2 regions of the Paenibacillus sp. S33 genome follow, and region 2 is predicted to be linked to the other one. Evidence: riboswitches for the same ligand, from Rfam matches in the RefSeq annotation. Region 2 holds a riboswitch; the other holds the start of a gene.
The links. Region 2 has a riboswitch for thiamine pyrophosphate ahead of ACWGXJ_RS02075 (ABC transporter substrate-binding protein). Riboswitches for the same ligand answer to the same signal wherever they lie in the genome.
Positions count from the first base shown of each region.

Region 1: linked by a shared signal. The riboswitch ahead of ACWGXJ_RS13595 (thiamine phosphate synthase) and the one ahead of ACWGXJ_RS02075 (ABC transporter substrate-binding protein) in region 2 are both predicted to bind thiamine pyrophosphate.

Region 1 covers NZ_JBSIEZ010000001.1:2,974,623-2,978,737, forward strand. The annotation lists gene ACWGXJ_RS13580 (thiazole synthase) at 1-744, opposite strand, end outside; gene thiS (sulfur carrier protein ThiS) at 747-950, opposite strand; gene thiO (glycine oxidase ThiO) at 947-2,095, opposite strand; gene ACWGXJ_RS13595 (thiamine phosphate synthase) at 2,160-2,753, opposite strand; TPP riboswitch at 3,017-3,125, opposite strand; gene ACWGXJ_RS13600 (ABC-F family ATP-binding cassette domain-containing protein) at 3,219-4,115, opposite strand, start outside.
Region 2 covers NZ_JBSIEZ010000001.1:459,003-463,117, forward strand. The annotation lists gene ACWGXJ_RS02065 (ABC transporter permease) at 1-184, opposite strand, end outside; gene ACWGXJ_RS02070 (MTH1187 family thiamine-binding protein) at 181-474, opposite strand; gene ACWGXJ_RS02075 (ABC transporter substrate-binding protein) at 925-1,968, opposite strand; TPP riboswitch at 2,161-2,270, opposite strand; gene ACWGXJ_RS02080 (pyridoxamine 5'-phosphate oxidase family protein) at 2,541-2,975, shown strand; gene ACWGXJ_RS02085 (bifunctional 2',3'-cyclic-nucleotide 2'-phosphodiesterase/3'-nucleotidase) at 3,196-4,115, shown strand, end outside.

The DNA.
Region 1 (4,115 bases), 2.5 Mb from region 2:
CGGACTGCTTGCTGAAGCGTAACGTTTTACAGGAATCATCCCCGCCTCAAAACCATACCTTCCAGCACGAACAGCCAGTTTCATGGCCTCGGCCATTTTTACTGGGTCCTTCGCTCCTGATACGGCTGTGTTCAACAAAACAGCATCTGCCCCTAACTGCATCGCCATTGCCGCGTCACCGGGTGAGCGAATACCCGCATCGACAATAACCGGAACCTCCGCCTGTTCAATAATTAGCTCTAATGAAAACGGATTGAGCAAACCATGTCCTGTACCAATCGGTGAAGCTCCAGGCATAACGGCGTGTACTCCAAGCTCTTGTAGCCTCTTGGCTAGAATCACATCGTCCGATATGTAGGGCAGCACGATAAAGCCTTCTTCTAACAGCTTATCACTAGCTTTCAACGTTTCAAAAGGGTCAGGGAGCAGTGTCTTGCTATCCCCAATGACTTCCACCTTAATCATATCGCACAGGCCGGAGGCTTTTGCCAATTTGGCAATACGAATCGCCTCCTCTGCTGTTGTAGCCCCTGCTGTGTTGGGAAGAAGTGTATACCGGCTCAAATCCAGCATATCGAGAAAATGCTGCTTATCCCGTTCCTCCAAGTTCAATCTCCGTACAGCAAACGTCAATATTTCCGTCTCAGCAGCCTCTACGGCTTGGGATTGGATATCCAGATCAGAGAATTTTCCTGTTCCCAACAACAACCTCGAGGTAAAAGATGCTTTTCCAATGGTTAACATAATCAACCGCCTCCCACAAAATGTACAATCTCTAGGCAATCTCCATCCTTCAGTACCGCTTCATCATGATCTTCACGGCTCAGTATATGCCGGTTCAGCTCCACCACTACGGTTTTCACCTTTACATCAAGCTCATGTAGCAATTGATTCACATGAGTGATTCGATTAGAAAAGGTCATGCTCTGGCCGTTAATCGTCAGCTTCATAAGCTTTTCTCCTTGAGGAGCTCAGAAGAAAAACTACTTATCCCAAGTTCTGCTGCACCAGCTCCATTAAGCATAGCTGCCATCGCACGCCCGGTAGCATCACTCAGCAGGACACCGTTGCGATAATGCCCGACCGCAGCATATACGCCCTCGACCCCAGGAACAGTACCTATAAAAGGATGACCTGATGCAGCCTGCGGCCGTAAGCCCGCCCAAGCGCGTATAAAAGAAGCTTCACGGACGCGCGGCAGCCAGGCAGAGGCACGTGCCAGCAACCCCTCCAAGCCTCCTACGGTCACTTCTTCGTCATATTGATGCGGAAGGCTCGTTGCCCCAATCCAAAGCTCGTTATTCTGTTTAGGCACGAGGTAAATATCATCAGCATAAATGGTGTATTCTAATGGGTGATCCTTCAAGGAGACCGCTACCGCTTCGCCCTTGACCGGATAAAGTGGATATTCAAACCCAACCTGCGCCAGTAATTTCATGCTATCCAAGCCTCCAGCAATAATGACCTGATCGCAGGAAAAAAAGCCACTATCTGTTCGGACACCGCAAACTCGACCATCCTGTATGACCAGTTGCTCTGCCCGTGTACTAGACCATACCGTTGCTCCCAGCACCGCAGCAGCACCTGCATAAGCACGACAAAGCTGGACAGGAGCCACTTGTGTCTCCTTTGAACGATATATTGCTCCGATCGCTTGTTCATCCAAACCTGGAATTCGTCGGGCCAATTCCCTCGCATCCCACCAGATAGGACAATCATCCTCTCGCGTTTTAGCAGCTTTCCAGCGTTTTTGGCCTTCAGTTTCCGTACGGAAAGGGGTCACAAATCCTTCTGTACGGAATTCCACCGAAATACCCGACAAACGCTCCAGATCACAGACAAGCTCAGGGAATGCATCTCGACTTCTGCGAGCAAATCGTGCCAGCTCAGAGTCGGTGAACTCTTCACTTTCCGCTGCCAGCATTCCAACCGCTGCTCCTGAGGCTCCCTCACCCGGGATCAATCGTTCCAGCATGATCGTACTTCTTCCCTCCTTGGCCACATGATAAGCAATGGAACTGCCGATGACACCTCCACCTATGACCAAGCATTCAGCATGTCCTATCGCTCTTGCCTCTGTGTGTATCTTTAGCATTTGTTCCGTGTCTCCTCTCCATAAACCATTCTGCTTTCAGCTTGCCTCTACTCTCGTTTTCTCGCTACAAGCTGTGAACTACAAGATCTGCCATTCGCCTATATTCCATCGCAGCTGCAACGGGCGACTCAGCCTCCCATATACCAGACATCACCGCAATTCCGCTTGCTCCGGCCATATAAAGCTCCGGGATATGGTGCGGTTGTATGCCGCCCAGCGCGATCACCGGAATGTTCGACAGCCTGCAAATATGTTCAAGCTGAGCTAAACCCCGCGGTACAATACCGGGCTTACAATGGGTCTCATATACGTGACCATAAAGTACATAATCTGCTCCTGCCTGCTCGGCAGTCTGCGCCTCCTCCAAGGAATGCACAGACACTCCACAGCGTGTACTCTTTGAAAGTAGGCTTTTCACATCCACAACAGGTAATCCATTAGCTGGTAGCTGGACGGTTCCAACCAAAGTAAGTAAAGCTACATCCACACGATCATTTACTACAATTTGTTGCAAAGGCACTTCCTGCTCCACCATGCTGCGAGTCAAAGAAAGCAATGCAGAGGCACCATTCTGTTTTAAACGTGCGTGTACATAATGAACATACGGACAAATCATAGCAGCCACTCGGGCGGCTTGTGCAAAAGTGCCCTTTTCCATCGAAATTGCGTGTAATTCGATTTTGTCTTCACCTCACATTGGATTAAAGGATCTAAGCTTAGCAGCCACGTCTACCAGCAGTAATGAAAGGGGATTGTATGTGAATCCGTCTACGGAAGCTCGACAACTTAAAATGAACGAAACGCAAAAAAACCACTTCCCCAAGGAAGTGGTTTAACGAACGTCCAATAATCGAACGGACCATGATATCCGTATACGTGTATCGTCCCACGCACAAACAAAATAAAGATGGTGTTGCCTTGTTTGTACGGCGCTCACTTCCCTACGCTGGCATAACCCAGATCAGGTGCAAAGGGTCCGAAATCCATTTATTCCGTCTCAGCCGCATGGGCGGCTCCCCTAGTGTGACTATTTTATTGTATAAGCTAAAGATAGCTTAGCATATTTTCCTAATTCTGCAAACCCCACTTCGTGTGAAATATGCAGAACTGGATTTAATTGAGTTTAGTTAACTTTACTTGACCACTCTTCCACATTCCACGTTTTGGTTACCCAATCCTCGTAAAAGTCCGGTTCGTGAGATACAAGCAATACGGTCCCTTTGTATTCCTTTAAGGCACGTTTCAGCTCATCCTTTGCTTTAACATCCAAGTGGTTGGTAGGCTCATCGAACAATACCCAGTTGCTTTCACGCATTAACAGTTTGCAAAGACGGACTTTAGCCTGTTCTCCACCACTAAGCGCAGATAGCGGACGTGTGATATGCTCATTTTTCAAACCGCAGCGCGCCAAATGCGCTCGTACTTCATGCTGGTTCAAATGCGGAAATTCATTCCACACATCGTCAATCGGTGTAATTTTCTCTGCCTTTACTTCCTGCTCAAAATAAGCGGGCTGCAAAAAATCACCTTGATAGGTTTTTCCACTGATTGGCGGAATTTTTCCCAATATGGTTTTGAGCAATGTCGATTTACCGACACCGTTGTAGCCGACAATTGCAATTTTTTCGCCACGTTCAATCGTCATGGACATCTTAGGCAAAAGGGCATGTGTATAACCAATCTCAAAATCAATACCCTCAAATACCGTCTTTCCGCTTGCACGTGCCTCTTTGAATTGAAAGGTTGGTTTTGCGGCTTCTTCAGGCTTATCAATACGTTCGATCCGATCAAGCTGCTTTTCACGGCTCTTTGCTCGGCCTGAGGTAGAAGCACGCGCTTTATTACGCTGAATAAAATCTTCCTGTTTCTTAATAAAGTCCTGTTGCTTCTCATAAGCATCAATATGCTGAGCTTTGTTCAGATCCGCCATTTCAAGAAACTTTTCATAGTTAGCTGAATAACGGGTCATCTTGGTAAATTCAAGATGGTAAATAACATTAACGACCTGGTTCATAAACTC
Region 2 (4,115 bases):
GGGTGCCAAGCAACGCCGATTGCGCCATGCCCTCTTGTACGATTAGGGATGGAGCTGGCAGCAGCCAGGATTCAATATGTAAATAGGAAACCGCTCCCTGCCAAGCCGCTAAAAAGAAGAGGACCGCCACAAGGGGCGGCCATACGCTTTTCCACCAGGATGCGTTCTTGCCTTTCGGATTCATGGGCGATATTTCTCGGTCAGCTTGTTCATGCTGATGCCTTGTGGGTTATGTGCGATTTTGATCTGTGAAATGACGCTGGGACTGCCCGCTTCCGTCAAAGCCTCGTGCATTTCTTTAACCACTTTCAGCAACTCGTCGAGCTCGCCCTCCATGGTCGTATCCAATGGATTCACCTGATGTTTGACGCCGGAGCGCTGAATGACCTCAATCGCCTTATCTACATACGGGTAAGAGTCCTCGTTATTAGGAGTTTTAGGGATTACTTGAATACTGAGCAGTGTGTTAGCCATGAAAATTCACCTGTCCTTTATTGTGGAGTTGTTTTGAGAAAATAGGGTGGTTTAAGGTGGGGAGACCGCTTCGCGTTTCATTTGATCTTACGATCGCTGTTGCCGTGGGATTCTTTGAATAAATTTTAAAAGGTAAGAATCCCACGGCAAAGGCGAACGCTGCGCTTCTCCAGATTCAAATGAACCGCTACGCTGCCAACCGCCTTAAAAAGCACCTTATTTTTAAAGCTAGGTTGTGTAGCATTTTTATAAAAGCAAAACAAGCAAAAGAACGAAGTGGGCGGAATGGTGCTGTACAAGCGTTAGCGTTCGCCTTTGTACCCAGATTTCAACCTCTGGATATTCATAAAAGAAATCTGGGTACAACAGCGATGGGAAGCACCATCCGACTGCGTAGTGGGACTTCGTTCACTTCTCTAGTACAGTCTTATTTAACGTTTTAACAAATGATCAACGCTTGGGCAAGAAGTCGTTTGTGAAGGCTTTATCCACTTCCAAAGGCTTGCTGAGCAGCTTGCGTTCGTACATCCAGTCCGAATAGTTTTGCCATACCTCCGCTTTTTGCACACCCCATTGCGCGGCATCGTCCTGATAACGCGGGCTTAGCCATTTTTGGCTGGCAAGTACCAGTTTTTTATCCAGCTCCGGTACAGCTTTGCTTAAGATGTTCGCGGCTTCTTCTGGATGGGCGATAGTGTATTCATAGCCTTGTGCGGTAGCGTCCATGAACGCTTTGATCAGTTCTGGATCATTTTTTATTGTCTGTTCGTTGCTCACAATTACAGGTGTATAGTAATCGAGGCTTTTGGAATAATCTTTTACATACAGCATATCTAATGACTCACCTCGAAGCTGGGCCTCAATTCCGGTCCATGCGTAGAAAATCCAGGCAAAGTCGATATCCCGCTTCACGGCTGTAAAATAGTCTGCATTGCCCATGTTGACGATCTTCACTTTGCTCACATCGCCTTTGTCTGAATCCATGATGGATTTCATGACCGCTTCTTCTACGGGAGAGCCCCAACCGCCGTATTTTTTACCTTCAAAATCTTTGGGGCTCTTAATTCCGCGATCTACTGGGGCTGCGAAGCCTGAGGTATTATGCTGAATCACCGCAGCGATGGAAACAAGCGGCACGCCTTGCGTACGAGCCTGTGTGACGCCTTCTTGGTAGCTGATACCAAAAGGTGCAGCATTAGAGGCAACCATTTGATCGGCTCCGCCTGAACCAGGTTGAATAATTTGGACATTCAAACCCGCTTTTTCGTAAAATCCTTTGTCCTTGGCAACATAGAGTCCCGTATGATTCGTATTGGGTGTCCAGTCGAGTACGACTTTAACATCTTTGAGCTCCTTTGCCGGAGTAGACGTTTGAGTGTTGGTAGCGGGAGCCGCTTCTTGGGATGTGGAGGGACTTCCACCGCAAGCGGTCAGGGTCAGGGCCATGAGCCACAGACTGATCAGTCCCAGGCTTAACATTTTCATGCGCTTCATCGTTGTGTTCTCTCCTTTAATTACCCGTTATCCGTCCAATCAGACAGCTTATGTTCCCCATTTTCATAAAAATAACATCTGCCGGACGCGATCTTTCCAACAACTTAATCTTCAACAAAAAAAGCGCCCCGAGTTTCCGGGACGCTTGCGCTTGTATATACCAAAGTAAGGGATGGTCCTATGTAAAAAAGGCACATCTTGCTTAAGCATTCCTACGCTGGCATTACCCAGATCAGGTTGTAAGGGTCAGTGTCTTGGGACACACTCTCAGCCGGCCGATTCCAGCACCCCTGGCATTGTATGGTTTAATGGGTTCATTTATTCGGGTTTACTACGACGATTATATGCCTTGAATGCGGGTCTGTCCAGCATGGAGGAAGAGATGACGGTTCATTTGCCGAACGACAGGGTACACTTTTACTGTGAGCTTCGATCTGAAAATGAGCATGCATCAATCCGATCTGATCGGGTCATGTTATTTTCAGAACAGCTGCGCAGGTAGGTTCAGATGGGCTGGTGCCCAATGGCATGGCCGTAGAGAATTCTAATTCGTGAAAAGGAGTTGTTGTACTGTGGGTAAAACGGAAACATTGGATCGTAGCCAACTAGAACAAGCCATTGTGAAGGCTTTGGATAACAACAAATTTTGCTCGTTAGGTACGGTAGAGGGTGGCAAACCGAAAGTACGCTATATGGCCCTTTTTAACGATGGAATGAACATTCATCTGGCGACAGATCGTAAAACGCATAAAGTGGATGAGCTAAAGGATAATCCGAATGCTTATCTGCTGCTGGGTTATGAAGTTGGCGGTACAAAGGAAGTCGTAGAAGTGGAGGCTACTGTCCAGATTACAGCTGATGAGGGGCTACGCAAACAAGTGTGGAACGATTCCTTGAAGGAATGGTTTTCCGGACCGGATGATCCCGATTATGTCATTCTGGACGTGAATCCGACTCGCATTGAGTATGTGGGTCAGCAAACGGAGCGCCAAGTGTGGAATAAATAATGAGAATATAAATGGATAAACCAGTGAATCTCCGAGTTTTTTAGGAGGTTTGCTGGTTTTTTATTTTTGAGAGAATTAATTATTTTTTCATAAATAATTTAAGTGAATGACTACTCTTTTGTCTGGCGTTGGATTAAAATAGAAATGGTGGGTTCAAGGCTTACATATATGTGCAAAAGTATGTATATGAGGCATACACCTTAATGAGGAGGGGTATATTTTGTTATTTCGTAAAAATTGGTTTAAAGGGTTTACAGCAACCGTTGTAGCTTGTAGCATGCTGGTGTTTTCGGCCGCTCCATCCTGGGCAGCTAGCGATTCTCGCGATAGCGCTACGGTGAATTTGCGGATCATGGAAACAACGGATATTCATGCGTCGCTGATGAACTATGATTACTATTCAGACAAAGAAACCAACGAATATGGCTTGATTAGCACAGCTGGTTTGATCCAACAGGCGCGCAGTGAAACAAGAAACAGCATGCTGTTCGATAACGGTGATTTGTTACAGGGCAATCCATTAGGCGATTATATGGCCAGAAACAAAACCTATGAAAAAGAAGGCGGTGTCCATCCAGTCTACAAGATGATGAACTTGATGGGCTATGATGCGGCGACAGTGGGCAACCACGAATTCAACTATGGTCTCGATTTTCTGGAAAAATCGCTCAAGGGAGCCGATTTCCCTTACGTAAATGCGAATGTTTATGTTGATAAGGGGGGGCAAGCTACTAAAAATTATTTTACCCCTTATCAAATTCTTGATAAAACGGTAACGGATGAGAAAGGTGAAGAGCATACGCTCAGAGTGGGTGTCATCGGCTTGGTCACACCTCAAATTATGCAGTGGGATGAAGCCAATTTGAAGGATAAAGTCGTTACGAAGGATATTGTGGAAACGGCGAAAAAGTTTATTCCTCAAATGAAGACGGAAGGTGCTGACATTATTGTCGTGCTTGCGCACACAGGTTATGAGGATGTGCCGCAAACGCCAATGATGGAGAATGCCGTTAAATATTTAAGCCAGGTGGACGGAATTAACGCTATTCTGTTTGGGCATGCTCATAAATCTTTCCCTGGTCCTGATTTTAAAGAAATGAAGGGTGTAGATCTAGATAAAGGGACCATTAACGGCGTACC